DNA from 4 places in the Rhodococcus sp. 27YEA15 genome. Region 3 is predicted to be linked to each of the others. Evidence: riboswitches for the same ligand, from Rfam matches in the RefSeq annotation. Region 3 holds a riboswitch; each other region holds the start of a gene.
What was found. A riboswitch is a leader RNA that binds a small molecule or an ion and turns the genes downstream of it on or off. The one in region 3 is predicted to bind S-adenosylmethionine.

Region 1 (7,654 bases), 3.9 Mb from region 3:
ACGGCCGGGTCGATCGGTATGGTGATTCTCCTTGCTACCGTCACGGCCGTCGCGGAGGAGCTTTTTTTTCGCGGAGCACTTTTCGATGCCTTCCGCCAATGGCATCCGGTGGCAGTGAGCACCCTCCTCTACGGATTGGTGACTGCGGCGTCCGCAAGTGTCATGTTGGTCTTCGCCGCGCTGTGCCTGGGTGTCATCACCGCCCTGATGCGGGTGTGGACCGGAGGATTACTTGCCCCGATCATCGTTCACATGATCTGGACATCCAGCATGATCGTGGTTCTGCCTCATCTTCTGCCTGTGTCGACCTGATCATCGCCGACGAAACTCTCGTCGTTCGTTTTGCATCGACGATGGCATCCGCACGTCACGCACCGATATAGGCCAACTGCGAGAACTCGGCAGCCTCTTCCACCAGATAGGCGAGATCGAGCACGACCGCATCATCGCCCGGCTTTCCGAGTATCTGCACTCCGATCGGGAGCCCCGTTGTCGACAGACCTACCGGAACCGATATGGCGGGAGCCTCCGCAATGTTGCACTGGGCGCCGAACACGATGGATTTTCGCCACCGTTCGCTCGATGTCTCGAAATCAGGTAGTGGACCGAGGTACCCGAGTTCGGGTGCCGCATGTGGAGCGACCGGGGTGATGATCACATCGAAATCCGAGAAATATTTCGAGTAGACGTCCTTGCCGAAGGCTCTCATTTTCGCGAGACTTTCCTCGGTTGCATCTGGTTTGCTCGTCGAGTTGAGCATGATCTCGCGAGTGAACACCTCCAACGCGGCCGGGTCCAGACCGAAGAGCCCCACCAATCCCGCGGTCGCGTAGCCGTAGAACAGGTAGAACGCTTCGATGAATTCAGCACCGTAGGGCAGTGCGGTGCCGGCGACCGGCAGTCCCCGCGACGCCAGGCGGCCGCCGATGTCGGTGACAGCTGCGGCCACTTCCGCATCGATGTCGAAGTACGCCTGAGAAATGATGCCGACACGATACTTCGAACCGCTGTATCGACCGGACGACACCGGACCGCTGCGGGCACCTCGCGGGGATTGCGCGTCCATCGCAATCATGTATTTTTCCTGATCACGAACCGACCTCGAGAGTACGCCCTGACTGACGAAGTCGGGAACGGCCGGATTCCTGGGAATGCCCGTGATGTGACGGCCCGGACTCCATTTCATACCCACCAAACCGTTCCAGGCGGCCGGCATTCGAATGGATCCGCCGCCGTCATTGGCGTGAGCGACCGTCACTGCACCGGAGGCGACCAGCGCTGCCGCGCCACCAGACGAACCGCCAGCGGAATGTCCTGTATTCCAAGGATTTACGGTCGGATCTCCAACCTCGTATTCAGTAGTGGGCTGACCCGCCAGCTCGGGGAGTTTACTCTTTCCCAGCAGAGTGAATCCCATTCCGGAGAACGCCGAGCCGTACTCGTCGCTCTCGGTAGCGGTATCAGATCGTGTTGCCTTCGATCCCATCCGCACCGGAAATCCACGCAGCATGGTGTTGTCCTTCACGAAGGTCGGGATTCCGTGAAACGGCGCAGAAACGTCACCGCTGCTCTCGGGCGTCACATAGTCAGCGCACTGGACGGCCTTGATGATCGGTTCGACCTTCTCGATTCGGGTCACGGTATCGGCGAAGACCTCTTCGATCGACACCTCCTTGGCCCGTATCCGGTACGCAAGGTCGGTCGCGTCCGAGTTGCCGATCGAATCCTCTTCAGTGAAACAATGAACCAAGCCCATCATCAATCCCCTGTCTTGTTTCTCGCGGCCGCCTGCCGTCCGGCCGTCGTCGTTCGAGCGATCACGCATATTTTGTCGCCACCTGCCGATCCGAATTCACGACTCCACGATCAAGTCCGAAACTTCGTCGACAGACTTCAATTCGCCGTGCACGTTGACTTGGTCGAAGTAGTCGTACCAACCCGAACCCTGAACGGAATCGAGAAAGTACTCGACCGACGCGACTTCCCAGATGGCGAACCAGTCGAACCCCGAGGCGCGACTGTCGCCTGATCCATCTATTCGACCCCACCCGAGGGTTGTGCATCCATCCAAAGATTTCACACTGTTTCGGACACCCTCGAACAACTCGATCCGGTCGGATCGGCTCAGATTCGCGAACGCCGCGTTCGCCTTCCACAGTTCGACCACAACGAAGACCATCGACCACACCCCTGCGCGTTGGATTCGGATATCGGACCACACTCCTCGCCGTCTCGCATTTCGCCCGACAGACCCTGACACAACCAGCTGATCATAATTTGATCTAACTAGTTGGCATGCAACACATTTCAATACACTTGGCACATATTGAACGATCGGGTCTCGCCAGTCGGAGCGGCAGGCGCAAGCGCGTATTACCTGGTTCACCTCGCTGTGAACCTCGAGTCTTTCCCGATGAGAACTCGGGTGCTACGTCAGAAACCATAACGCTCGGCGCCGTTGAACGTCACGGAGAAAAATTGACCTAAAATTGTCAATATCAGACATCGGTCGATTTCTGCTCGGACATGACAAAACTGGGGGACCACCGACAAATTCGGCGATCCCCCAGTTGGGAAAAAAGATCGATCAGGAAGCGAGAGTGCGCTGACGAGGCGGCAGACCGAAACGTCCGAGCACATCGTCGACTGCTGTGGAGGCCGTGACCAGCCCACGATCCTGCAGCCACAGAATCGTTCCGTCCACCAGATACTCGAGCGTGCGCGGTAGGGCCAGCGGCAGCAACGTGACGCCGTCCGCGACGTCAGCAGCTCTGATATCGGCGATCAGGCTACCGAGCCCGCTCGGGGTGCCGACGTAGTGCAGCGAGGACGGGATACGGCGCTCGGTGAGTGCACTGTCGAGTTGCGCCAATTCCTTGCGCGCGGCACGCGCTTCCGGGGCAATCAGGATCTCGAGATCGACGAGCACGACGACACTGTCTGGGTCGCGACCCTCCTCGGCGATCGCGGTCCGGACGCGTGCGCGTTCGAGTTGGGCTTCACGCAGGTCGGAAGCGCGAATCCTTACCACATTGGTAGGAAATGCGGCCAAATCGAGGACACGTTCGTTCTCGGTGAGGTCAACCCAGTAGTCGCCACCGATCACAGGCGAGTTTCCCGGGGCAGACGCCGCTGCCGGGTGATGGCCTGCGCCGGTGAGCTCGACCGCTACGTGCAGGGCAGGTGAAGTACGTGAAGACATCTGTAGACCTCCGAAAATCAGAAAAAATCGTGATGAGCGCGAGACGATCGTCAGCTCGAACACATTCCTGACGACGTACGGCAGAGGTCGACATGGCGACGGCCCCAATGGGCAGCCCAGCTGCTCACGGAAATATCGGAAACATCCCAGCGGCTCACGGAAGCACGCGATGCGCCCATGAGTTCTGCTGTTGCCATGTTCACCATGGTAGTGGTCCGTTCGGGTTTTCGGTGACCGAGCTCAGCTCAGACGCACTCGGCGGCACCGGCTTTCTCGTCTGACCCGACGAGAAAGCTGCGGGTCTCGGGCACCGGATTCCAGGAACCCGCCGTTTTCTCGTAGTTCCAATCACGCTGATCGGAAACCAGGATTTTCACGGCGTCGATCAATCGCTGTACGTCGTCCGAGCTGCTCCCCAGCCCGAGGCTCGCACGCACGGCACCTCCGGACAGGCCCAGGCGTGCCAGTGCCGGATGTGCGCAGAAACGTCCATCCCGGACACCGATGCCGTGTTCGGCGGACAGAAACGCCGCGATCTCACCGGGCTCGTAGCCGGCGACGGTGAAGGTGACGATTCCGACCGCGTCGGGAGCGTCGGCCCACAACCGAACCACGTCGACGCCGACAATGGCGGACAATCCGTCGGTCAGCTGCTCCGTCAGGGCCTTCTCGTGCTCGGCGATCGCATCGAAGTCCAAGGCCTGCAAGGTTTCACAGGCGGCGGCAATGGCTGCAGCACCGAGCACGTTGGGTGAGCCTGCCTCGTGGCGAGCGGGCGCACATGCCCACTCGGTGGACGTGGTCGTGACCTCACGCACCGCGCCGCCGCCGGCGAGGTACGGCTGAGCCTGGTCGAGCCAGTCACGGCGACCGGCGAGCACTCCGGAACCGAACGGCGCGTAGAGCTTGTGACCGGAGAACGCGATGTAATCGACGCCGCATTCCTGCAAGTCGATACGACGGTGGGGTGCCAGTTGAGCGGCGTCCACCAGGATGCGGGTGCCGAGTCGGTGTGCGATCTCGGTCAGGCGAGCAATCGGCAAGATCTCACCGGTGACATTGGATGCCCCGGTGACGGCGAGCAGCGCAGCGGGCTTGGTGCACAGTTCGGCCACCAGGCGCTCGATAGTCTCCTCGACGGTGTCTGCGGCAGTGACGACGCGAGCATCGTTCCACGGCAACAGGTTTGCATGATGCTCGACGTCGAGCACAACGGTGCTTCCCGGTACGCACTGGGCGAGCAGGTTCAGCGAATCAGTGGTGTTGCGGGTGAAGACGACCACCTGGTCCTCGGAACAGTTGAGAAAACGCGACACCGATTCGCGAGCGTTCTCGTAGGTCAGGGTGGAGATCCGCGATGCGTAGCCCGCGCCGCGGTGAACACTGGCGTACGTCGGCAGCAGTTCCGCAATGCGGTCTGTGACCTGCGACAATGCCGGAGCGCTCGCCGCATAGTCGAAGTTGGCGTACGGCAGCTCGCCACCCTGGACGAGGGGAACCAGAAGGTCGGAGCCGGAAACCTGGGCGATCGGCGCGGTGCGGCAGGCGTCGGCACTCAAAACAGCAGTCATCGAAGACAATCCTCACGTTCAAGGACTCTTTTCGGGTGAAGTTCCCGGACGAGTCCGCGCTTGCCACATTCGTTTTCGAATGCAGCCGGGTCGTCACCCGGAGCACCCCACCGCGGAGGAGGGTTGCCGACCAGCAAGCCGGGGCTGAACACTGGTACTCGTGACCTGCAAACGAGGATGGCAGTTACGTCCCCCGGTTGTCAAGACGAAATCTGAATGGCGCGCGTCACTCCCGGACTGTTCGGCACGCGAGGTGCAATGCGAGCCGCGTCTCCGGATCGCCGAGATCGACTGACAGAAGCCGCTGAATGCGCTCGATCCGGCTGGAAACAGTGTTGCGGTGCAATCCCATTCGAGTAGCGGTGTGTGCCAGCGACGATTCCTCGTCGAGGTAGGTAGACAACGTGTCGAGCAGCTCGCCCCCGGCGGCCCGCAGTGGCGCGAGCAGTGCCGCAGCCGCGGGTTGGAACGTGTCGGTTCGTGTCCAAGCCAGCAACAACTGAGCCAACCCGAGTCGGTCGACGTGCAGAAATCGTCCGGTTTGAGAACGTGAACCCGCCAGGCGGGCGGCGTCGCCCGCCTCCGACAGCGAGATACCGATTCCCGCAGGTCCCTCATGTGCCCGTCCGACGCCGAACCACGTGTCCATCGTGGGATCCAGGCGATCCTGAGCTGCGCGGATGCTCTCGGCAAGCCGAGTGATCGACTCCGGGCGCGGCTCGCCCGGCAGCGTGGTCCACGAGGCCCACCCGTCGGCCTGTTCCACGACGTTGGCGGTGATGCCCTCCGCTGCCAACGCCTCCGCGACCTCGCTGCGTCTGGCAACCAGGTCTACGTCTGCGACGGTCAGGACCTTGATGCCGATATGCCAACCGTCCAGTGCCCAGCCGGCGTCGAGCGCACGCCTGAGTAAACCGGGCGTGGCGTCGCCGGTGGTGTCGACGAGCTCACTCAACAGCGCGCTTCGCCGGCGCGCCTCCCGTTCGTCGATCATGCGCGCCACTGCCAGCCTGTGCCCCACCGCCAACGATGCGACGTCGAGAACCACCGCCAGAGAAGCTTCTTCGACACTCTGGCGTACCGGAAGCACCACAGCGAGCCACGGTTCGCGTACACCTCCGGACATCACCGGGCAGGCGATCAGCACTCCACCCGAATCGAGTTCCAGAGTGGTGGGCGCGCTCCGGTCTGACAACGAACCCGCGACCAGACGATCGTTCTCGGTGAACACGTCCGCACCGATCAGTGGGCGACCCGCCGCATCCAGGACAAGGAATGGTCGTTGAAAAGTGTTCAGCAGCACGGACAGTAGGTTCTCGACGGTGAGACCGGCGCGCTGCCCGGCGTGCGTGGCTCGGAGAACGGCATCGGCCATCACCGACCGCGAATTCGACAGCAGATCACGGAGCTCGACGCCGAACCTCCACGGATCCGTGACCGCAAGAACCACCACCCCGAGTCGATCGGCCAACAACGTGAGGTTGGAGTCGTCGACGGCCGGCTCGGCCACCGCTACAACTTGACATCCGGTCGCCACCGCTCGCCGGAGCAACGCATCGAAGGTCCACTCCCCCGTGTCGATCCGATCGAGGATCACCAGAACCGAACCAGAGCCGACTGCGGCCGAGATCGCTGCAGCAGACTTCGTGGCCTCGGCCGTGAGCGCCCCTACGACGGTGACAACAGGATCACCACTGCCCGCCAGGCGGTAAACACTGCCGAACCGCGGATTATTCAGCAAGGCTGAAACACTCGCACTCATCGCACCTCCGTGAGAACAGCATCGTGATCGATTCCGAAGGCTCTCGGGCCCACCACGTCGAGCCTGACCTGATCCTGGGACCACCAGGCCGGTCCGGGTAGAACGAGGACCGCGACGTCCTGTCCCGGATGGACGGACTCACAGGCAACGAAGTCGCCCGTCCGGACGTCCACGAGCACGACGATGTCCGGGCACGTCGCTGTCATCTCGCCGTCCGAGGACACACAGAGGTACTCGCTCTCGAATTCGACCCGAAGGACCGCCGCGCTGTCTTCGACGATGACGTTGCCGCGACGGGTGTCTGCACTCGTCTTACGTACTGCTCGCACGCGGCCGCTCCCCAGCACCCGCGCGTCGATCAAGGCAGCAGTGCCCCGCCGGCCCCGCGACATCGCAAGCTGCTCACCCAATCGGTGTGCTCGGGACAAGGTCCCCGGAACGGTCGCCGATCGAACCGTACCCGCGTCGACGGGAGCAAGTGCCAGTGCCCCCCATCCACTGGTTCGCCCGATCAACGACCGGATCGCCACCTCGACACCCGGTACGTCCACCCGGTCGACGACGGTGATCAACCCACCAGGCTGCGCCAACGTGACGGGGCACAATTCCAGACCTGCTGCAGCCAAGGAGAAATGGTCGAGCCGGGGCATCGCTCGGCCGAGGAGGTCGGCATCGACCACCGGCACCCCGAGTGCCAGCGCGGCGGCGATACCGGAGAGGGCATTGAGCCCACCACCCTCGAACGTCATCACCGCAGTGGGGCTCCGGCCGGTCCACCGGGACATGGCTTCGGCGGTGTCGGCGAATTCGCGCCCGGACGGTAGCTGCTCCTCGAGCGCGAGCGCCGAGCCGACGAGTCCGACCGGCATCACCAGCGCGTCATCGGGGAGTTCGGGCGGTGCAAGCACCTCGACCCCCGACGAGGCGATCAGATGGCGCAGCATGTCCACGAGCAGACGAGGGTCGCCGCCCCCGCCGCAGCCCAGGACAACCGCACCCGCCGCAATCGCGTCGAGTTCGACCTCATGGACCACGCGCAGACCGTACACAGCTCGCTATTGTGCCGGCCACGCCCGTTCGAGCGACTCGACCGGCACGAACTCACGATCCAAACCGAAG
Region 2 (7,654 bases), 3.4 Mb from region 3:
GCCGCGCGCCGCGAAATGCCGCTCCCAGAACCAGAACGCCACTGCGGTGAGCACCGAAGCCAGCAGGAACGCGACCGTGCCGAGCACACCGGTTCTGTTCACCACCGGCCACAGCAGAAATCCGGTTGCCGCAGCCAGCAATGCCAACCCCACGACATCGATCGAAATACCCGAAGACGTCAGCCGATCACGACGCAGGAAAACGAAACCCAATACCAGGGTGAGCACGGCGAAAGGCACGTTGAGGACAAGCAACATCCGCCAGCCGACATCAGGGTCGACGTACCGGAGCAACAATCCACCGAGAATCGGCCCGGACACCCCCGCCAGCCCACCCGCAGTGCTGTACGCCCCGAGCGCTTTCGCTCTGGCCCGGCCCGATACCCGATCGGTGATGATGCCCAACACCTGCGAGCTGACCGTGCCCGCACCGATCCCCTGCCCCAAGCGGGCCAGGATGATCATCGACGGATCCGAGGCCAGCGCCCCCACTACACCCATCACCGCGAAAATGCTCAAGCCGAACAGAAACAGCCGCCGCCGCCCGACGACATCACCGAGTCGGCCGGCCGGAACCAACGCGAGCCCGAAGGTCAGCGAATAACTGGCAAGAATCCACTGGACTTCGGACGTGGTCGCCCCGAGTGAAGCTCGGATGACCGGAACCCCGATTCCCAGGACAGCGGAATCCAACAACGTCGTGAATCCGGCCGCGACACAGACGACTATCTCCCAGCGAACAGCCGAACCCACCTTCGTGGATTCAGCTGGCGCCGTAGCAGTACGAGACAGGACCTCTACCCTGCAGCTTCCGAAGGACCACGGCGCGTGAGCGGGTCCCGCAGACCCAGATGCCCACGAAGCGTCGACGCGGTGTACTCGGTGCGATACGCACCGCGATCCTGCAACTCGGGGACCAACCAGTCGACGATCTCGTCCAGACCGCTCGGAACAAGGTACGGCGTGATGTTGAAGCCGTCGGAAGCACCCTGACGCACCCAATGCGTCAACGTGTCCGCCACCTGCCCGGGTGTTCCCGCGAAGCCGGACCGCGTAGTGGTCTCGATGGCGACCTGACGCAGCGAGAGGTTCTTCGCCTCGGCCAGAGCCCGCCACTCGCGTGCAACTGCGACAGGATCGTTTCCGTCCCGGAATGCACCTCGTGTCCCGGATACCGGGCGCGGAACCGGATCTTCCTCGGGGAGCGGACCGTCCGGATCGCGGTCGGAGAGATCTTTGCCCCATACCAGACCGACCAACGACAACGCGGTCTGTCCGGTGTACTGACCTTCGAGAACCCAGCGAACCTTTTCTTCGACCTCGGATTCTTTCTCCGCCAACACGATCTGGGTTCCGGGAAGAATCTTGATGTCGTCCTCGGGCCGGCCGGCATTGCGCAGCCGGGCTCGGATGTCGTTCGCGAATTCGAGTGCGTCGTCGAAATCCGTCCCGTGCCGGGAGAAGATGACGTCGGCACGACTGGCAGCGAAGTCACGGCCGCTCGGGGAATCACCGGCCTGGAAGATCACCGGATGCCCCTGACGGCTACGCGGCAAGGTCGCGGTGACGTCGACGTCGAACTGCGACGTCTCACGTCGTACCGTGGCCACCGCATCCGGCCCAGCCCAGTTTTCCGCCGAACGGGACTGTGCGATCGCGTCGTCGCGCCACGAATCCCACAGTGCCCGAGCTGTGTCGATGAACTGTCCGGCACGCTCGTAGCGCAATTCGTGATCGAGAAATCCACCCCGGCGGAAGTTCTCGCCCGTCCAGGCGTTGTCCGTGGTGACCACGTTCCAGCCGGCGCGGCCGTCGGAGAGAAGATCCAGACCCGACAACCGCCGGGCGAGATCCGCCGGTTCGTTGTAGGTGGTGTTCTGAGTCGCGACCAGACCGATGTTCTCGGTGATCGCGGCCAACGCAGCCAGCTGCGCGATCGCGTCGGGCCGTCCGGCGATGTCGAGATCGAGGATCTTGCCGTCCTGTTCACGCAGGCGCAGACCTTCGCCGAGGAAGAACGCGTCGAACAGTCCACGCTCGGCCGTGAGGATCAGCCGCCGGAACGTCTCGAAGTCGATTTGCGATCCACTGGTGGGATCGGACCAGATAGTGGTGTGGTTGACGCCTTGGAAGAAGACGCCGAAGTGAACCTGCGCGTCGGGGCGTGGCGCAGCGGAGCGAGATGCAGTCATTGCCGAGATATCCTTAGCACGAAGTCAAGTCAGGAAGTGTGGGCGAATCGATTGGCCGGCCGCGCCAGGCCGAGGTTGGCCCGCAACGACGAGCCCGGCACCGGGCGACGCGTCAACCCGGACTTCGACAGCTCCGGAAGCACGAGCTTGGCCAACACCGGAAGTTCCTCGTCCAGAACCAACGGATGCAGATGCACACCGTCGACGTGCGATCCGAGCTCTCCCAACAGCGCCGCCAACCGCAGCGGATCGCCGGAGAATCCGAATCGACCGGACTCCCGCGCTTCCACATGAGAATTCAAGTCCGCCAATCGCTCTGATGCGACCGATGCCGGCGTGTCCAGGGCCACGTCCAACTCTGCTACCACCAACAGCGCACCCTCATTGCGCGCCGCCACTGCCGCAGCGGCGATGGACTCCACCGAATCTCCGGTGACGAGAACGACATCGGCCTGACGCGGATCGATCTGGCCGTAGCGACCGAACACGACGAGCTGACCCTGCGGCGGACGCGGAACGATCGCCGGACCCTTCACGGAGAACGTTTTCCCCTCGAAATCGATGTAGTGCAGCCGATCCCGATCGAGAAACCGCCCCGTGGCATAGTGCCTGACGACGGCATCGTCTTCCCACGAATCCCACAACTCACGCACCACGGTCACCGAGTCGTGCTGCTCGCGTGCCCGATCGGCGTCCGTCGTAACCGCGGGCCTCCCCCAGGTCTTTGCCGCCGCTGGATCGGCAACGGGTACCGGTAGCCAACCTCCGCGACCACGCGAGGAGTAGTCGAGTGTCGCCAACTGCGACGACGTGTGGAACGGTTCCGCATACGACGTCCCTACCACCGGAACCAAGCCGATAGTGCTCGTCACCGGCGCTACGTACGACGCCCGTGCGACGGCATCGATGCGCCCGCGTACTTCACCGGTCGGCGGCAGAATGGAATCGTCGAACGTAGCGAAAGTGAATCCTGCGTTCTCGGCAGCAGCCACCCGCAGACGAATGGTCTTGCCGGTGAGCAGTTGATCCGGGCTGTACGCGCTACGACGCCAAGCCGACGGATGTGTACCCTCGCCGTCCAGCTCGATACCAACAGCAAATACGGTCATGCGTCCTCCATCGGTCCTGGCGGTAGCACCCACACTCGAAACGAAGCGGGTTGCTGCAGCATCATCGAGCCAGGTCTCTCAGCCACTCTGGATGGTCGTTGCAATGTATGCCGCAGCCAACGAGCAAGTCAAATTGCAGTGCACGAATAACATTGGACTACAAGGACACTCAATACATTCACAGTGATCGAAACCGTTGCGCTTCGACAACCCGGGCCGGTGCCGCGACGTACTTTGGTCCGGCCGGTAACGGCCTACCGCCGAGCGGCCGTTACCGGCTCGGCGGCCTCGACCAGACGCTCCGCCCCGCTGTTCGTCTCCTTCAGTTCCGCAGCGGTGAGACCCGGATGTATGTAGGCAGCATTGTTCTTCAAGTTCAGCAGCGCGTTCAGGTGCCATTCGAATCCGCTGTCCGCGAGCTTGTGCGAGGACGACAGCTTGTGATTGCCGGTAGTGGAGGGTACGCCCAGGCACACGCGACAGATGCAAGGCCGAACCGGCGATACCCGCACCCTACATATCCATCCCCCCATACCCATCCTCGGCGGCGTTGAGCATCTCCGCCCCGAGGAGGTCAGCGGCGTCGAAGATCTACTTCGCCTCGGACATGCGACCCTCGGTAACGACGCAGTCGCGCTGTCCCGATATCAGGAACGGCCCTGTCGCCGGGCGCCTGTGCGATGAATCAGTCCCGTGTCCCCGCGACGGTCAGGCCATGCCACGTCACGTCACGTCGCGTAGAAGCGGCTCTCGACGGCAGCGCGGAACTCGTCCTCGGCGTCCCCGAGTTACGGCCGTCGTTGCCGGGCCACCCGGTGACAAGTAGGGCAGATCGCTCACCTGGCGCTCCCACTCGTCGTCGTCATCGCACTGGATCGGCAACGCCCACAAGGAATACGGGCGATATCACTGTCATGTTCCATGCCGACAAGCTCGGCGATCCGTGTGTTCGACTCGCCCTCGGATGCGAGCCCGATGATCCGAGCCCGCTGCGCGATCCCGGCCACGCACCGACCTGGACCGCATCAACGCCGTCACACGCCCCGCACAACCACAGGCGCAACTCGCATACAAAGCAAGTACCGCAGACCAACTGTCCAATTACTTGTCCCACGCCGCACCAGGCGCCTTTCGGGTCTGGTGTCGAGTTCGTGGGCGACCCTTTCGAGGCCTTCGGGACTGCGAATCGAAAGGCTCGATCCTGTCGGAAAATATTGGGGCAGTGCGTCGTTGGTGTTTTGGTTCCCCGTCGTTGCCAGGGTGAGGCTGAATCGCAGAAGTAGACCGGCATGGCCGTGTCCATGGTGAAAGCTTTATGTCCGCCATTGCGCTGCCGTGGCTCAGGTCAGCGAGCCACGCAGATGCGGCAGCGGTTGCCCGATCGCGCCGTGAGCGCCTCGCACATCGCTTCGGCTCCGAGATTGCCAAGTAGGTGTACGAGCATGACGTGGCAGGTGGCGCGTTCGACGAGTGTTCCGATGGTGGAGGTGTGGTTCTTGCCGATGATGAGGTAACCGTCCCAATGGCCGGGTACGGCTCTGTCTTCGATCTCGGCAGGTCAGTCGCTGATCATCACCACCGGGTCGCGGTACCGCGATTGCCGCTGTCGAGCCTGGCGTCGAGACTTCCGGCGGGCAGCGCCCGTGTGCAATGCTGTGCGAAGCTCACGGCGCAGCCCGCCACGACCCGGGATGCAGAGGCAAAGGTAGATCGTTTCGTCGGCCGCGTACATCTGCGGGTTGTCGGGGAAATCGCGCCGCAGGGTCCGGGCGATTTGTTCCACGCTCCACCGACTGCCGGAGCGCCGACGCTTCGTCCTTTGACAATTCACACCGACGATTCTCGCCGCTTCACTGGAGCTGTGCCGCAACGCCACGGGCTCGCAGAACTTCTCGCGTTCTGCATACAAGCGACTCGCCCCTGCACAATTTCACGGTGTGCGCGGATCGAACATCACCTGCAACTCCTGATGAAGTCAGGTGCTGCAAAAATCTCTGGAACCCGGGACAGCTTCCGGCCGAGATACCGAAAAGCCCCGTCCTCGTGTTCATGAAGAACACCGGGAACAGGGCTTGAATTAATGGTGGCCAGGGCCGGGATCGAACCGGCGACCTTCCGCTTTTCAGGCGGACGCTCGTACCAACTGAGCTACCTGGCCGGACGGCACCCGAACCGAATGCCTATCGCACTGCAATGCATTTCCCTTTCATGGGGGAAATACATCACTTTGCGACCCTGACGGGACTCGAACCCGCGACCTCCGCCGTGACAGGGCGGCGCGCTAACCAACTGCGCCACAGGGCCTTGCTTTTTCCTTGCTGTGAAACCGTACTACATCTTCGGGCTGCTCCAAAACCACTGTCCTGGCCTTGCTTTCGAGCATCTCAAAGCTTGTCGTGCGGGTCAAACCATACTACATCGTCTTGCTTGCGCAAAACCGCTTCACTTTCGCAAAGCGTACCCCCTACGGGATTCGAACCCGCGCTACCGCCTTGAAAGGGCGGCGTCCTAGGCCGCTAGACGAAGGGGGCCCGTCGGATCACTCCGAACCAGTACCCCAACGGCGTTCCGTTGGGAGCTTGGATAGCTTATGGCACAGCGCCGGAAAAACCCAAATCGCCAGCTCAGTGGGCATAAAACACGTTCTCAGTCTGCAACGAGGGGTTCGATGGTCGGCCAACCGGTCCGTCGAAACTCCTCCAGCCACTCCGGCGAAGCCATGGCGTCGAGAATGACTTCGAGTGACTCTTCGAACCACTCCGCGATGTGCCCGCTGTTCGCGATCAGATCAGCCATGTAGCGACGCCCTGCCAGGCTTGCCGCCAAGACCCGAGTGAACTTCGCCGGATCCACCCCGTCTCGAAGCAACCCTTCGCTCTGTGCCCGGGTGGCCAGCGCGTGAGCAGTTCGACCCCACACCTGCCCGCCACCGGACTGCACGTCTGCGTAGAACTCGGGCTCGATGATCAGCCGGAACTCCGCCTGGACGATGACATCGGAGCGGAACAGCTCGGCGATGTCGAGAACCAGACCGTGCAGAACGACGAACGGATCCAGATCCGTCCTCGCGGACCATCGCTCGGTGATTTCGCCGAACGAGTCGATCGCCGAGGTCAGGACCGCTCGCGCCAGATCCTCCTTCGACTGGAAATGGAAGTACATCGCGCCCTTGGTCGCGCGAGAACCTTCCAGGATCGTGTTGACCGACGCCGCCGCGTATCCACGCTTGGCGAACTCGATTGCGGCCGCTTCGACCAGACTGGCGCGGGTACGCCGCGCACGCTCTTGTTGACGTGCCATTGACGGTGCTATGCCTCTCACAGTTGACGACCGGTGAATCCAGGCATTTCAAGACCCGTATCCCCCTAAACCTCACAATATCCCCTCAAGAATGGCCTACGCGAGGATTGCGTACCACCTAATCCGCTCCGACCTCGGAGTTGAATCGGGGCCCATCACCAGTTCAGCCGGCGCTCCGGTGCGACACAGCCGCGGTCCCGCACCTGCACACCTGCCAACCTGCGCTCGATATAGACAACCAAGTTGATATAAATAAACAGTATTTTTGCTCACATAGGCTTCATTTTATGAAAAGTAGACAGCTAAACTGCCTAAGGTAGCGTTCGAGCGAAGGGGCCCTCATGCCAACACCAGCCGACAGTCTGTGGGAGGACTTCAGCGTCTTCATCCGGCGCCTGCGCACCAAACGCAGCGACCACTCGTTGACCCCCAGCCAGATGCAAGCTCTCGGTCATCTACACCGGCAAGGCGCCATGACTGCGCGATCCCTCGCGCACTTCGAACAGGTCACACCTCAATCGATAGCCAAAACCGTCGCCGCACTCGAAGAACAGCATCTGGTAGGCAGACGATCCGACCCGTCCGACGGACGAGCGATCCTGATCAGCCTCACCGACCTCGGTACGGCGACTCTCCTCGAAGACCGAGCACGTCGCACCGAGTGGCTGAGCGCAGTCATCGATGCCGAATGCACCGAAGCCGAACGCGACCTACTCGTGATCGCCGGCCGCCTGTTGCGCCGACTCGGCGAAGACTCGTCCTTACCCGAAACTCCCGAGGAGTCACTGATGAACTCGTGACCACTGTCGCCACCACCCCACCCGCCCAGACCACGGTCCCACTCCGCCTGAGTCTCGCACTCGGCTCCGGTACCGTCCTGCAGCCACTCAACTCCTCGATGATCGCAGTGGCGATCGTCCCCATCGCCACCCATTTCGGCTCGAGCTCCGGAACCGCCTGGGTCATCTCGGCCCTCTACATCGCCACCGCCGTCACCGCACCAGCAGCCGGACGCCTCGGATCCATTCTCGGCGCGAAACGGGTGTATCTGAC
Region 3 (7,654 bases):
GGTCGTGATGTTCCATCGTTCGAGAACCTGCTTGTACGTGCCGTTCTCGATGGTGTGGTTGATGGCGTCACTGATTGCCTGGATCAAACCGTTGTCCTTCTTCACCAACACTGCGATCTGACCCTGCAGACTGTCTCCGGCACCGGAGAACTCGCCCACCACTTCGGTTTCACCGGACTGCTTGGCGTGGAACTGCGAGGACGGGTTGGGACCGAAGTAGGCGTCGATACGGCCGGACTGCAGCGGCAGGTAGTAGTCGGTGGTGTTCTGGTAGTAGACGATGTCGGTCGGTGCCAGACCGGCCGCTACGTTGTCTTCACTCCACTTGACCAGCAGCGCTTCCTGATTGGTTCCGGAGCCGACCGCGATCTTGCGCCCGGCGACGTCCTTGGGTTCCTTGATGGAGATTCCGGAGCCCTTCTTCGCCTCGAACGCGAGCGTGTCCAGGCGGTAGGTGGCGAAGTCGTACTTTTCCTTACGCTCTTCGGTGACCGTCACGTTGGAGATGAACGCATCCGTCTCGCCCGAATCGACGCGAACGAAGTTCTGTGCCCAGTCCGCCGTCTGCAGATCCACCTTCAACCCGAGCACGTCCGCGATCAGGTAGGCGAAGTCGGTTTCCGATCCGATGAGGGTCTTGTCGTCGTCGGCGTAGAAACGCAGCGGCGGAGCGGATCCGGCGCTGCCGGTCACGCGTAGGGTGCCGCGGTCACGAATGTCCTGCGGGACCTCCGCCGCAATAGAATCCACCTTGTCGGTGGAGATCCGGTCCTGGTCCGCGGTGAGGTTGTAGCCGGATGCGGAAGTGACGGTGCCCGCGTCGGAATCGGCATCGGCACTGCTGCACGCTGCACTGAGCAATCCGACCGTGGCGAGTGCCGAAATCAGGAAGGTAGCGCGCTTGGATCGGGAAGACATCTATTTTTCCTTTCGGGAAACAAACTGAGTGCGCGTCAGAGAACGCGGGAGAGAAAAGCTTTCGTTCGTTCGTGGGTAGGGTTGTCGATCACCTGGGAGGGTGGGCCCTGTTCGACGATGACGCCGCCGTCCATGAAGACCGCGGTATCGGCCACCTCGCGGGCGAACCCCACCTCGTGAGTGACGATCACCAACGTCGCACCGTCGCGGGCCAGTTGCGCCAGTACCTCGAGCACTTCGCCCACCAGTTCGGGGTCGAGCGCCGACGTCGGTTCGTCGAAGAGGATGACGGCCGGCCGCAACGCCAGTGCCCGGGCGATCGCGACGCGCTGCTGCTGCCCGCCCGAGAGTTGACGCGGATACTGATCGGCCTTGTCCGCCACTCCTACTCGCTCGAGTAATGCTCGCGCCTCGCGATACACCTCGTCCCGATCACGCTTCTGCGCCGACAGCGGCGCCTCCACCACGTTTTCGAGGGCGGTCAGGTGGGGAAACAGATTGAAATTCTGGAATACGAAACCGATGTGCGAACGCTGCTTGAGAACTTCTCGAGGACGTAACTCGTGCAGTCGGTTTCCCTTGCGCCGGTAGCCGATCAGCTCACCGTCGATGCGCACCGTTCCCCGATCGACTTTCTCGAGGTGGTTGAGGGTACGCAGTAGCGTCGACTTACCGGATCCGGACGGCCCCAGGATCACGGTCACTTCGCCCTTGCGCACCAACAGGTCAACGCCGGCAAGTACTTCCAGGGTTCCGAACGACTTGTGAATCCCGCGTGCCTCCACGGCATACGCGGTGTCCTCGGTTACTGCGGTTGCAACTACCTCGGTTGCGGTACCGTCGACCAGTTCTGTGCTCATCGGGAAGCGCCTCTCGGAATGTCGAGGCGCGCGTCGCGGATCTCGACGAATTTACTTCGGATCTTCTGCAACGGCGTCTGTGGTAACGAACGTGCCGAGCCGCGGGCATAGTGCCGTTCGATGTAGTACTGGGCGATCGAGAGCAATGTTGTCAAGATGATGTACCAGATGGTCGCGACCATCAGCAGCGGTACCACGCGGCCGCTGCGTCCGAAGATCACCTGGACCTGGTAGAAGAGTTCGGCGATCGCCATGGTGGACACGATCGAGGTGCCCTTGAACAGTCCGATGACCTCGTTGGCGGCGTTCGGGAGAATGCCACGCATGGCCTGGGGAAGAACGATCTTGAAGAACTGTCGGGCCCGCGGAATCCCGAGTGAGTGCGCCGCTTCGATCTGCCCCTGATCGACGGAGATGATGCCGGCGCGAATGATTTCCGCCGAGTACGCCGCCTGATGCAGCGCCAGCCCGATGACGGCGGCGGTGAATCCGCCGATCACACCGCTGACCTGGAACGTGAAGAATTCGGGTCCGAAGGGGATTCCGAGTGACAAGCTCTGGTAGAGGTAGGTGATGTTGAACCAGAACAGCAACTGCACGATCAACGGGATCGAGCGGAAAGCCCAGATGTACGTCCAGGAAATCACCTGAAGCACGGGGTTGTTCGACAGTCGGCCGATCGCCAGGAAAATACCGATTCCGAATCCGAGGACCGTGCCCCACAACGTCAGCTTGACGGTCATCCACAACGCTGCCAGTACCGACTTCGCCGTGAAGTACTGGGCAAATGTCGGCCAGTCCCAACCCGGGTTGGTGGCCAATCCGTGAATGAACTGCGCAAGCAGCACCAGCACTACGACACTGACCACCCATTGGCCCGGATGCCAGGTCCTGGCGACTACCAGTTCGGAATCGGGCAGATTCTCGTACTCCGACTCTTTGCTGCGAACATCGGTGGGCGCACTCACTGTGAGCTCCGGGGGTGGGTGGACATCGCGAACAGGCCTTTCGAGTGCAGCTCGTCGAACGCCGTCGCGTCGAGCACGGGGCGGTGAGCCGGGGAGGAAGATGGTTTTCACTGCGGGGCGGCACCGTGGACCGGCCGGAAGAGCCGTGGTCCGCGCTGTCGACTCAGCGACAGTGACAGGAGGCTGTTCGGCACAGATCTATGTGACGACGACTGTGCCCGGCGTGCGAGGTGGTTTCCATGAGACTCCTCCATCGGTCCTGGCGGTAGCACCCGCACCCGATCACTCGGGGGGTTGCTGCGACGTCGACGAGCCAGGTCTCTCGGTCGCTCTGGATGGTGCCCAAAGACTAGACGCAGAATCGAAGATCGTCAAATTCTGTATTGCATTGTGCTGCAATAACAATAGTCGAAAAATAGTATTGGAATCGTCTTGATTTCAAGCCTGTCGCATCACCGGTGGGCCGTGTTTAATTCTTTGCCTGTCGACAGCAGACCCAACCGGGCGCTCGAAGCCCTCGACTGCTGCCGTAGCCTCTGCCGAGTGAACGGACTGGAAGCAATTGTCATCCTGCTGGCGGGGGTCGGCGCCGGGGCGATCAATGCCGTAGTCGGCAGCGGCACTCTGATCACCTTCCCGACTCTGGTGGCATTCGGAATGCCGCCGGTGACCGCCACGATGTCCAACGCGGTCGGACTCGTGGCGGGCGGAGTCTCCGGCACCTGGGGGTACCGCCGCGAGTTGGCCGGTCAATGGAACCGTCTCCGCTGGCAGATCCCCGCGTCCGTCGTCGGTGCGGTGCTCGGCTCCTGGCTGCTGCTGCATCTGCCGGAAAAACTGTTCGAGACCATCGTGCCGATCCTGCTGGTACTCGCACTGGCACTGGTGGTCCTGCAACCGCGCATCCAGGCATGGGCGAAGAAACGCTCGACGGAAGAAACCGGCCTCTCGGCGAACCGACTCGCGTTGCTCACCACCGGGACATTCCTGGTCGGCATCTACGGCGGCTACTTCACCGCCGCCCAAGGCATTCTCCTGATCGGGGTGATGGGAGCCATACTCCCGGAAACCCTGCAACGGATGAACGGTGCGAAGAACCTGCTCTCACTCCTGGTCAACATCGTCGCCGCTGCCATGTACATCACGTTACGATTCGATCAGATCAATTGGGCAGCAGTAGGTTTGATTGCGGCAGGCTCCCTCGTCGGCGGCGTACTCGGCGCCCGGTACGGACGTCGCCTCTCCCCCACGGCACTGCGCGCGACCATCGTCGTCGTCGGCCTGATCGGACTGTGGCGGCTACTGGCTTGACTGCCCACATTCAGGCCCGCTCGCTCATACTGGACACATGAGTACCACAGAGGAACAGACCGGCTGGACGTACCTGATGGACATGGACGGTGTTCTCGTCCACGAGGAGCACATGGTTCCGGGAGCCGACACCCTACTGGCCGAATTGACGGCCAACGAGATTCCGTTCATGGTGCTCACCAACAACTCCATCCGGACTCCGCGGGATCTGCGTGCACGTCTGCTCAATTCCGGCCTCGACATCCCGGAGGAGTCCATCTGGACGTCGGCATTGGCCACCGCGACGTTCCTCGCCAGTCAGCGCCCCGGCGGCAGCGCGTACGTCGTCGGCGAATCCGGTCTGACCACCGCACTGCACGACATCGGCTACGTCTTGACCGACAGCGACCCCGACTACGTGGTCCTGGGCGAGACCCGCACGTATTCCTTCGAGGCGATCACGACGGCGATCAGGTTGGTCGAACGGGGATCACGCTTCATCGCCACCAACCCCGACGCCACCGGCCCGTCCCGAGACGGCTCGTTGCCCGCCACCGGATCCGTGGCCGCACTGATCAGCAAGGCCACCGGCCGCGAACCGTATTACGTCGGTAAGCCCAACGCCCTGATGATGCGGTCGGCGCTGCGATCCATCGGGGCGCACTCGGCCAACACACTGATGATCGGTGACCGTATGGACACCGACGTCGTCTGCGGCCTCGAAGCCGGCCTACAGACCATCCTGGTCATGACGGGCATCTCCACCCGCGCCTCGGTGGAGTTGTACCCCTACCGGCCCACCATCGTCCTGGACTCGGTGGCCGACCTCATCGGAAAGACCTCCGATCCGTTCCGCCGCAACACCCCGAACAGCTAGCCCGCACAACGGCAGCCTGCATAACGACGGGGCATTTCACGTCAGCGTGAAATGCCCCCGATCAGCGTCCTCGAAGGGACATGCGACTTATCCCTCGAGTGCACGCCTGAGATCGTTCACCAGATCGACCGTATCTTCCAGCCCGACCGACAGACGGATCACACCGTCCGTGATGCCCACTGCTGCACGACCTTCCGGCCCCATGGCTCGGTGCGTCGTGGTAGCGGGATGGGTGATCAGCGACTTCGCGTCACCCAGGTTGTTGGAGATGTCGATCACCTGAAGTCCGTTGAGAACCTCGAACGCCCGCTTCTTGCCCTCACCATCGGCTGCATCGAGCTCGAAGGTGACCACGGTGCCGCCGCCGCCCATCTGCGAGAGAGCCAGCTCGTGCTGCGGATGCGACTTCAGGTACGGGTACTTCACCCACTTCACACCCGGATGGCCTTCGAGGAACTCGGCGATCTCGAGCGCCGACGCCACCGAATGCCGAACACGCACCGGCATCGTCTCGAGACCTTTGAGAAGGGTCCACGCATTGAACGGGCTCAGCGCCGGACCGGTGTGCCGCATCAAGTTCTGAACGGGGCCTTCGATGTAGTCCTTCGGGCCGAGGATCGCACCGCCCAGGACACGGCCCTGACCGTCGATGTGCTTGGTTCCCGAATACACGACGACGTCCGCACCCAGATCGAAGCTGCGCTGCAGCAGCGGCGTCGCGAACACGTTGTCCAGCACCACCTTCGCGCCGGCAGCATGGGCGAGTTCCGAGACCCGGCGCACGTCGACGAGTGACTGCATCGGGTTGGACGGGGTCTCGAAGAACACTGCCGTGGTGGGCTCGGAGAGCGCCTTTTCCCACTGCTGGTTGTCTTCACCGTCGACGAAGACGGTCTCCACGCCCCAACGCGGCAGGATCTCGTTGCACACCACGAAGCACGAACCGAAGAGACTGCGCGCCGCGACCAGACGATCGCCCTTTGCCAACAGGGCTGCCAGAGCGACGAATACGGCCGACATTCCGCTGGAGGTGGCAAAGCACGCCTCGGCTCCCTCGATCAGACGCAGACGCTCCTCGAACATCTTCACCGTCGGGTTGCCGTAGCGCGAGTACACGAAATGGTCGACTTCACCGGTGAACGCGGCTTCCGCCGCTTCAGCGCTCTCGTAGACGAAACCGGAGTTGAGGAACACCGCTTCCGAGGTCTCTTCGAACCCGGTACGCATCAGACCGCCGCGCACACCGAGCGTCGCCGGACCTACGCCCTCGGGAAGCTCCCGCGAAAACGCGCCGCCCTGGGGAATCCCACTCACTGCTGCCTCCACGGCAGGCCGCTCGCCCGCCAACCGACGTTTCCACGGTGACCTTCGGCGTCGACGCCGCCCTCGAAGCCGTCGAGCATGTTGTACGCCGGGCCGATACCCGCCGCCGTCGCAGCTTCGGCAGCACCGATCGAGCGCTGTCCGGAGCGACACACGAAGATCACCGGACCACCGGCCTCGGTGATCCCCGCTTCCTTCAACTGGTCGACGAAGTTGTCATTGCGCGCACCGGTCGGATAGCTGACCCATTCGACGAATGCGGTCTCGCGGCCGAGCGAGGACACGTCGGGAACTCCGACGTACTTCCACTCGGCGTCGGTCCGGACGTCCACCAGTGCGGCGTCGGGGTTTTCGAGGAGCAGCGCCCACGCTTGCTCCGGCGTCAGATCGCCTGCGTAACTCACGTCCACCATGTTTTCACAAGTGCTGCGGATGCGCTTACGTGACCCGCCGGACCTTCCCGAGCCTGCCTCGACTGTCAGTTGCAGACGAGCCAGCGGTCACCGCTGCGAGTAAGCGTCCAGGAAGACACCCGCTCGCCCTGTCCGCCGCCGGTGATCCGCACGTCGGCGCGAGCGGTGTCACCGTCGAACGTGACGTCGTCGACGCCCTGGAGTTCGACCTTCCCGTCGGCACCGACCAGCGGCCCGGCGTCCGTGTCGAAGTTCGCGCAGGTCAGCGTGTTGACCGTGGGGGTGTCTTTCTGGTTCTCCGCATCGACATAGTCGGTGACCGTGCGTGAGACCAGATCTGATTCGGTGACGTTCTTCTCCGCCGGGGAGAACACCGCCATGAGGACGATGGCGAGAAGGATGGCCCCTACGATGCCTACCGCGAGAAGAAACGGCCCGGCCGACGCTTTCTTCTGCTCGTGTGCGTCAAGGTCTCGAAGCTCGTCACTCATGAGGGCAATACTCCCCCACAAGGCGAGTTTGTGACCCGTCAAGGATCAGCCCCCTACCCGAGGACAGCACACGCGGGAGAGACTAGGAAGAAAGTACGGGTTTACCCACACTCGTTCGAGTGGGAGTGTTGACTCGATCGGCCGCAACCGACAGCCACATGCTTAGGTTCGGCTAAATTGGAAAATTATCGAGAACTTGTCCGAACTCCGAAGAAGGTAGCTGTCCTCACGATGACTGACTCCAATCGTCCGCTCCGGGTCGCGATCGTCGGCGCCGGCCCCGCCGGCATCTACGCAGCCGACGCCCTCATGAAATCCGACACCGCAGTCTCCGGTCGTGGCGTCAGCATCGACCTGTTCGAGCGGATGCCCGCCCCGTTCGGCCTCATCCGCTACGGCGTCGCCCCCGACCACCCGCGCATCAAGGGCATCATCACCGCGCTGCACAAGGTGCTCGACAAGCCTGCGGTTCGCCTGCTCGGCAACATCGACTACGGCACCGACATCACCCTCG
Region 4 (7,654 bases), on a different contig from region 3:
CAGCGAGAGGAGTGCGTAGATCGTGCGAAATCCATGCGAAGAACTGACGGCGCGCGGCATCGAGCTTGTCGATCTCGGACCGCGCGTCGGCCAATCTCTGTGACGTCTCGGACAGTTGTTCGGAGAGTTCGTTGAACTCGCGCCAACCAGGGTTTTGCGGGTCGAGCACATCGCCGTCCGCGATCTGTCGGGTGGAGCGGATCAAACTCGAAATCGACCGTTTCGCAACACGGGTGGTGATCAGCCATGCAGCACCCACACTCATCAGCGTCGAGACGGCCATCACCCAGCCGAGCACCACCAGATCATGAGCGGAGAAGAACATTTCGATCAGTACCATGATCGTCGAGCAGGCTATCGACAGCACCGCAGCCGCAACAACGACAACGAATTGAGACGCTATCGAACCATGCCTGTTGATGCGCAACACAATCCACGCCACGGCAGTGATCACCGCGGTACACGTCACCGTCGTTCCGACGATCAGCAACAAATCATGCACGGCCGGCATCAGGAATCAGCACCTGTACCGAACTGGTAACCCGCGCCCCACACTGTGACCAGGTGGCACGGAAACCGCGGATCTTCCTCGATCTTCTCGCGCAGCCGCCGGACATGCACAGTCACCGTCGACGCATCTCCAAACCCCCATCCCCACACTTCACGCAGTAATTCCTCACGGCCGACCACACGACCGGCATTGCGGATCAAGTACACGAGGAGCTCGAACTCTCGTGTGGTCAAGGAGATCTCGTCGCCTTTCGTCCATACCCGCCGACGCGTGAGATCGACTCTGAACTGATCTGCCTCGATGATCGTCTGCACTCCCCCTGCACTCCGGCGACGCAAGAGTGCCTGCGCCCGAAGCTGAAGCTCGCGCATGGAGAACGGCTTACCGAGATAGTCGTCGGCACCACGTTCGAGCCCCTCGATACGCTCGTCGACCGCGGACAGCGCAGTCAGCATCATGATCGGCACGTCCGAGTAGCTGCGCACTTCACGGCATACGTCGTCTCCACTGCGACCCGGGAGCATCCGATCGACGATCATGAGATCCGGTATTTGCGCACGAGCAGCGTTGCCTGCACTGATTCCGTCGCCGTACTCCGTCACTTCCATGCCGGCGGCACGCAGGTACTCCCCCACGACCGATCTGACCGTCGGGTCGTCCTCCACAAGCATCACACGAGGTACAGAATTCACGACTCGACAATAGCGTCGACCCGACGGTATCCCCCGATTCTTACAGTCTCGACATAGTCCATTACGGGCTTGTCATATCCGAATGCATGCCGAGCTCGCGGTGATTGAGTGGGTGGGCAAGATTTCCTCAGGAAAGGACTCCACACCGTGCGTACCAAAGTCGGCATCGCCATCGCATCACTGTCATTGACGCTCGTGCTGGGCGCATGCAGCAGCCAGAACGACACCCCGGCAGCGGGTTCGAGCACCACCGTCGCCGATACTTCGGCGGCAGCGGCAATGACCCGAGGAACATCACACGAACTCTCCGGCACCTTCGCCGGCCTGAACGACAAGAAGGTCACCGGCGTCGCGAACGTAACCGGCAACACACTCACCCTCTCCGGCTTCTCGTCGGATGAAGGACCTGACCTCCACCTCTACCTCACCAACGGCACCGACGAGGCTGCCGTATCCGTGGGAGTCGAACTCGGAAGCGTCGCTTTCGCGAACGCATCCCAGACCTTCACCCTCAACGGTGCGAACGCATCGACCTTCACCGACCTCGTCGTTCACTGCGACAAGGCCAAGGCCGTGTTCGGCGCGGCAAGCCTTTCCTGATGGGGCGCAACCGGTTCTCTGCTCTCGTCGCACCGGTGTTTGCCGGTGCGACGAGAGTCGCCCTCGGCGCACTGTGGCTGCACGAGGGCCTTGTCAAGTATCGGGCTCATTTCGGCCGTGCCGACATTCTTCTCGTCGTCGACAGCACGTCGACGAACACTCGTGTCCCAGATCTCTACAAGATCTTCACCACCGACGTCCTGGGAACAATGCCCGGACCGTTCGGAATCGTCGTTCCGGCGGTGGAAACCGGTCTGGGAATCGCACTCGTCGTCGGGGTGTTCACGCGGGCGACTGCAACAATCTCGGCACTGGCTTTGTGCACGTACTGGCTCGCCGATCAGTTGACCGGGCAGTATCCGACGATGACGGCGCTGTCCGTCCTGGTGATTCTGTGGCCGATACCGTCTTCCACATTGTCGCTGCCGACCCTGCTCGGGAGGCGGCGGAGGGCGCCATACAGCGGATCTGCGTGCAGTCGTCGACGAGCAGAATCTCGACGACACGGCTTAGAGCGATCGGGGTGGCATCGGAGGCGCCCGAACGTGCGAGGCCGGGGACCTGTAGCCGATCCTGCCGGTACGCCTCGAGAATCGGCAGCGCGCACAGAGGCAGTATCAAGCAGCCACCCCTATCCGTGCCTCCATACCTGCGGTGACGAGTGAAACGGGGCGGAGGGATTTGCAGGAACAGCATGAAGCCGATCCGGGCCTGCGCGGTGGCGCCGGTGCGGGTAACAGGTCGTCGGGCCGGGGTGATCAGCCTGATGGTGTTTCCACGCAGGCAGCAACGACGGCAGATTCGGCGCGGTATCGAGTTTTCGAATCTGCCGGATCGAAACACTGGGCATTGACCTCGCTACCAGATATACAAGTTTGGCGTTGGGGCGCAGAGGTTTTCGGTACGAACTACGCATGTTAGATTGAGCTGCGGTCATGAGTACCAGCGTCAAGCCCTGGCTTGCTGGTCGGCAACCCTCCTGCGCGGTGGGGTGCTCCAGGTGACGACCGGGCGGGATCAGAGCAGATTCCGCAAGCGCGCAGGGGTGAGGACTGGAGCCCCGGTGTGCGTCCGCACTCATCCGAAAGGTCTTTGATCGTGGTTGGTTCGCCTGATTTTCTACACCTGGCAATCGAGATAGACGGCGCGGGAAGTCATCCCGCTGCGTGGCGGGCGTGGGGACACCCGCCCGAGCAGTTGCTCTCGCCCCGCATTCTTCGATCGACCACAGCAGCCGCGGAGAAAGCCGGGATCTCACTCGTCACCTTCGCCGACACGGTGGTACCGGAAAGCGCGCCGTATCCGGTGGGCAGATTGGATGCCGGGACCCGCGCCGCGTACCTCGCCTCGACAACCGACCGAATCGGACTCGCGCCGACGGTACAGACACTGACCACCGAGCCTTTCCACGTCGCCACCCAACTCGCCGGCCTCGATCACGCGTCGAGAGGACGCGCCGCCTGGGTGGTTGGCGCGGACAACTCCGCCGACGCCAACGATGCCGTCGGTTTCGCGGCCCGGAGCACCGAAGCCGCACGAGCCGAGGTCCGAGACGTCGTGGACCTCGCCCGTCGACTGTGGGATTCGTGGGAAGACGACGCCGTCATTCGTGATGCCGCAACCGGCCGCTACCTCGACCCCGACAAAGTCCACCATGTCCGATTTTCCGGCGAGTTCTTCGACGTCGTCGGCCCGCTGATCACCCCACGACCCCCGCAGGGACAGATCGTGGTCGTGGGTGACGCGGATCTGGGTGTGTCGGATCTTCTCGACATCACGCTGGTCTCCGGCCGCGACGAGACCGCGATCGCCGAAGGCGCTGCCCGACACGACGGATTGACCTTCGCCGAGATCGAGATCGTTCTCGACGACTCCGGCCAGGCGGCACAGTCCCGCCTCACCGCACTCGACGACCACGCGACGTGGCACGACAGTGGGCGGTTCCGTTTCGTCGGTTCCGCACCGGAATTCGTCGACTTGCTACGGTCCCTGACGGGCACCGTCGACGGTGTCCGGATCCATCCCGCCGTCGCCACCACCGATCTGGGCGTTCTGTACCAGAGCGTCGTTCCCGCACTGCAGGAGCTGTCCCTACACCGTGCGCCGCAGGTCGGCGCGACCCTACGCGAGACGCTGGGGTTGCCGCGCCCTGTCAGCCGCTACGCATCGCCGTCGACCCGCTAGTCACATACCTCTGAGGAGTTCGCCATGACCACTCCGGACACCGGAGCGCCGTACGACGCCGAAGCGCAAGTTCACCTCGGTGTGTTCTATCCGGGAATCGGCCCGCAGACCGTGTGGGAGGATCCGAAAGCCGCGGACCAAGTTTCCGCCGACACCTTCGTGACGGTGGCCCAGACCCTCGAGCGGGGACTGTTCGACGCCTTCTTCCTCGGCGACGGCCAACGCGTTCGTGAGAACCGGGGCGCGGTGTTGGCCACCGACATCGCCGGCCGTCCCGACGCCATCACGCAACTGTCGGCACTGGCGGGTGTGACCGATCGAATCGGCTTGGTTGCCACCCAGAACACCACCTACAGTCTTCCCGTCGACCTGATCCGCCGGCTCGCGAGCCTGGACCTCCTGTCCGACGGCCGGGCGGGCTGGAACATCGTCACTACCGACAATGCCTGGACGGGCGAGAACTTTCGTCGCGGCGGCTGGCTTCCACACGAGCGCCGCTACGAACGAGCCACCGAACTCGTCGAACTGGCCAAACAGTACTGGGGCGCATGGTCTCTCGGCGACGTCGCATCGAGCGTCGACGCCGACTCGTGGTTGCCGGGCAGCACCGCCGATGTCACCCGAACATCCGACATCCTGCGCGCCCGCGCGACGCCCACAGTGCCCGGGAGCCGACAAGGACGCCCGGTCCTGTTCCAGGCCGGCGACTCCGACGGTGGCCGTGAACTTGCCGCCCGCCACGCCGATGTCGTGTTCTCGGCGAACACCGAATTCGACACCGCCGTCGCGTACGCGCGAGACCTTCGGACGCGACTCGCCACCCACGGCCGGTCTGCGGACTCTCTTCGTATCCTGCCCAGCGCCACCGTCGTCATCGGCGACACCGCTGCGGACGCCGACGAGAAGGCTCGCTGGCTCCGCGAGAGCGCCTACAATCCGCACCGCGCCATCGCCTATCTCGAACATTACTGGGGTCAAGACCTTTCGGCATACGACCCGGACGGTCCACTGCCCGACGTCGAACCCGTCGACGGCGAACTCGATCCGTCCCGAGGAACGATTCAGATCGCGGACCGCACCGGAAAACTCGACCAGATCGCGCGCTGGCGTGCACTCGCCGACGAAAAGGGACTCTCCATCCGACAGTTGGTGCTCGAGGTCGCCCCGAACTTTCGGTACGTCACCGGGACGGCAGGCGAGATCGCCGACCGCTGGGCGTACTCGGTCCGGCACCGAGTGGTCGACGGATTCAACATCAACCCGTACCACCTGACCGATTCGATCGACGACCTCGTCGACAAACTCGTCCCGGCCCTGCAGGAGAGAGGCGCGTACCGCACCGAGTACACCACCCATACCCTCCGCGAGCACCTGGGGTTGCCTGCGGTGTGAGTGATACCGGCACCGCAGAACGTGAATCGGCCCTGCATCCATCTGGGTGCAGGGCCGATTCCCGTTGACGCTCAGACCTACTCGATCACATCGGCGACCGATCGCTCGCGCCGATCCGAATCGGCGGTTCCGGTCTTCGAATCATCGGACACGCTGGATGTTTCGCTACCTTTTCGGCGCAGGCGCGTTGCGGCGAGCACCCCGAGGATCATGATGGCTGCGGCGATCATGACAGCAAAGCGGTCACCACCGGCGGAGCCACCGACGTGCGATCGAACGGTCGTGGAGACCGCAACGAGCACTGCCAGTCCAACGGCATTGCCTATGTTCAGAGCGGTGGACGCGAGGCCGTTTGCCACACCCTGTTCATGCGGGGCCACGGCAGTGCTCGCGACAATCCACATGGCGGTCCAGGTAACCCCCTGCCCTAGACCCGAAATGACCAAACCTGGTACGAGTGCCCAGTACGAAAGCGACGACGAGAAACCCAGAGCAAGCACGATGGTTCCCGGCAGTCCGAGAGCGAAACCGGCGAGCAGAGCGCGTTGTCCACCAACATGATTGAGGAGTCGTTCGCCCAACTGCGTACCGGTGGCGATTGCCACCGACGGCAGCAGAAAAGCCAGACCGGTCTGCAGCGCGGACAGCCGATGCACGTTCTGAAGCAGCACCGTGAGGAAATACGGTAGAGCGCCGAACGTGCCCATGTAGACGAAGGTCGTCATGACACCGACTGCGACGTTGCGATTGCCGAGCAGACGCAGAGGCATCAGCGGGTCGGTCGAGCGCGACTCGATGACGACGAACGAAACCGCTGCCGCAATCGAGATGGCAAGCGCAGTGATGATCGGCCACGTCCCCCATCCGTCGGCCGGACCTTGTACCAGTGCATACACGAACAACGTGGCTGCAAGGGTGACCGAGGCAGCTCCTGGCAGGTCGAACGTACGCGACTCGGACCGAGGGACATCGCGGGGTATCAGGGCGAATGCGGCCGCTGCGGCGACACCGGCCAGGACGACATTGACGAAGAACACTGCAGGCCAACCGAACCATTGGGACAGTACGCCACCGAGTAATGCACCCAACGTCAGTCCGCTGGCACCGGCGCCGCCCCATATGGCGAGAGCTCGGTTACGCACACGCCCTTCCGCGAAGAGGTTGCTGATCAGCGCCAATGTCGAGGGGAGAAGTAGTGCCCCGCCGACACCTTGAACAGCACGGGCAGCAATCAACATGAATGGCGCCGATGCGAAACCGCCGACCAGGGAACTGATTGCGTACAGCGCCAGGGCGGTCACGAATACACGTCGGCGCCCGAGGAGGTCCGCTGCTCGTCCGCCGAAGAGCAGGAAGCCTCCGGCGAAGACGGTGTACGCACTGACGACCCATTGCTGTGTCTGTCCGTCGAATCCGAGCGAGCGTCCGATGTCGGGCAGTGCGACGTACACGATGTTGATGTCGAGAGAGAAGATCAACTGAGCGAAGGCCAGGAGTGCCAACGACCAGCCCAGTCGCCTTCCTGTTGGTGCATTCATGCTGCCCCCACCGATTGAAAACTACGTTAGTACGTGAACAGTAGTCCTATTTTTGATGCGACTGCAACACGAATGGCCATGAAAAGCGGATCGTCTACGAGACCGCCGTAGGCGGGTCGGGAAGATACGCACCGATCGTGGTTTCGGCGACACTATCGGTGGCGAGAGCGGCGAGCACGGTCGGAAGGAATCCAGGAAAACGCGATTCGATGTCGTTGCGGCGCAGAGACAAGAGGTTTTCTCGACCCGAGGGTTCCTGATCGATGACACCGGCATCGCGGAGCACTCGCCAATGATGGGTCAGGGTCGACTTGGACACTCCGGTCACCAACGCACCGCAACGGTGCTGTTGGTTGTCGGCCAGTGCCGCCAGGATCGCCAGTCGGACAGGGTGACCCAATGCACTCAGTATCTCCTCGAACCGAATCTGGGACTTGTCGGGGATGGCCATGTGCCCGAGTCTACTTCCATCAGAGCTCGACCAGGCGAATCGTCCGGCACCAGGCGCATGCCCGCAGGTTCACGGCCACTGCCGAGATACGTCGACGATCTGCAGTTGTTTCTCCGGTAAGGATCGACCTGACGACCACCTGATCGATGACGTCGATCCACGCCGCCGGTCAACAGTCCGCTTCACACCTTGCTGAGCTCCTGCTTTTCCACGCCGATGCACCTATACGGCGTTCCAGGCAACGGAACAGCCCAGCATGGCATCCATCATGCGACCTCTAGATTCA

Region 1: it holds a riboswitch for S-adenosylmethionine, as region 3 does, so the genes downstream of both, ABH922_RS00105 (aminotransferase class V-fold PLP-dependent enzyme) here and ABH922_RS18070 (amino acid ABC transporter permease) in region 3, are expected to answer to the same signal.
Region 2: it holds a riboswitch for S-adenosylmethionine, as region 3 does, so the genes downstream of both, ABH922_RS02230 (LLM class flavin-dependent oxidoreductase) here and ABH922_RS18070 (amino acid ABC transporter permease) in region 3, are expected to answer to the same signal.
Region 4: it holds a riboswitch for S-adenosylmethionine, as region 3 does, so the genes downstream of both, ABH922_RS27180 (LLM class flavin-dependent oxidoreductase) here and ABH922_RS18070 (amino acid ABC transporter permease) in region 3, are expected to answer to the same signal.

Annotation. Positions count from the first base shown of each region.
Region 1 covers NZ_JBMHHW010000001.1:26,591-34,244, reverse strand. Annotated here, with positions in the region: gene ABH922_RS00130 (lysostaphin resistance A-like protein) at 1-312, shown strand, start outside; gene ABH922_RS00125 (amidase family protein) at 368-1,825, opposite strand; gene ABH922_RS00120 (DUF6616 family protein) at 1,853-2,179, opposite strand; gene ABH922_RS00115 (hypothetical protein) at 2,588-3,202, opposite strand; gene ABH922_RS00110 (putative leader peptide) at 3,253-3,399, opposite strand; gene ABH922_RS00105 (aminotransferase class V-fold PLP-dependent enzyme) at 3,448-4,773, opposite strand; SAM riboswitch class IV at 4,825-4,939, opposite strand; gene ABH922_RS00100 (PucR family transcriptional regulator) at 5,000-6,535, opposite strand; gene ABH922_RS00095 (DUF917 domain-containing protein) at 6,532-7,569, opposite strand; gene ABH922_RS00090 (DUF917 domain-containing protein) at 7,591-7,654, opposite strand, start outside.
Region 2 covers NZ_JBMHHW010000001.1:470,877-478,530, reverse strand. Annotated here, with positions in the region: gene ABH922_RS02240 (MFS transporter) at 1-729, opposite strand, end outside; gene ABH922_RS02235 (NtaA/DmoA family FMN-dependent monooxygenase) at 798-2,192, opposite strand; gene ABH922_RS02230 (LLM class flavin-dependent oxidoreductase) at 2,222-3,301, opposite strand; SAM riboswitch class I at 3,306-3,399, opposite strand; gene ABH922_RS02225 (hypothetical protein) at 3,556-3,777, opposite strand; gene ABH922_RS02220 (hypothetical protein) at 4,860-5,084, opposite strand; tRNA gene ABH922_RS02215 (tRNA-Phe) at 5,383-5,459, opposite strand; tRNA gene ABH922_RS02210 (tRNA-Asp) at 5,532-5,605, opposite strand; tRNA gene ABH922_RS02205 (tRNA-Glu) at 5,760-5,832, opposite strand; gene ABH922_RS02200 (TetR family transcriptional regulator) at 5,948-6,601, opposite strand; gene ABH922_RS02195 (MarR family winged helix-turn-helix transcriptional regulator) at 6,943-7,401, shown strand; gene ABH922_RS02190 (MFS transporter) at 7,398-7,654, shown strand, end outside.
Region 3 covers NZ_JBMHHW010000001.1:3,877,447-3,885,100, forward strand. Annotated here, with positions in the region: gene ABH922_RS18060 (ABC transporter substrate-binding protein) at 1-918, opposite strand, end outside; gene ABH922_RS18065 (amino acid ABC transporter ATP-binding protein) at 954-1,778, opposite strand; gene ABH922_RS18070 (amino acid ABC transporter permease) at 1,775-2,746, opposite strand; SAM riboswitch class I at 2,994-3,088, opposite strand; gene ABH922_RS18075 (sulfite exporter TauE/SafE family protein) at 3,290-4,057, shown strand; gene ABH922_RS18080 (HAD-IIA family hydrolase) at 4,095-4,913, shown strand; gene ABH922_RS18085 (O-succinylhomoserine sulfhydrylase) at 5,001-6,227, opposite strand; gene ABH922_RS18090 (rhodanese-like domain-containing protein) at 6,224-6,640, opposite strand; gene ABH922_RS18095 (hypothetical protein) at 6,715-7,140, opposite strand; gene ABH922_RS18100 (FAD-dependent oxidoreductase) at 7,372-7,654, shown strand, end outside.
Region 4 covers NZ_JBMHHW010000002.1:461,333-468,986, reverse strand. Annotated here, with positions in the region: gene ABH922_RS27200 (sensor histidine kinase) at 1-511, opposite strand, end outside; gene ABH922_RS27195 (response regulator transcription factor) at 511-1,203, opposite strand; gene ABH922_RS27190 (DM13 domain-containing protein) at 1,351-1,803, shown strand; partial or broken gene ABH922_RS27185 (DoxX family membrane protein) at 1,803-2,228, shown strand; SAM riboswitch class IV at 2,735-2,847, shown strand; gene ABH922_RS27180 (LLM class flavin-dependent oxidoreductase) at 2,902-3,987, shown strand; gene ABH922_RS27175 (NtaA/DmoA family FMN-dependent monooxygenase) at 4,012-5,379, shown strand; gene ABH922_RS27170 (MFS transporter) at 5,457-6,917, opposite strand; gene ABH922_RS27165 (ArsR/SmtB family transcription factor) at 7,012-7,368, opposite strand.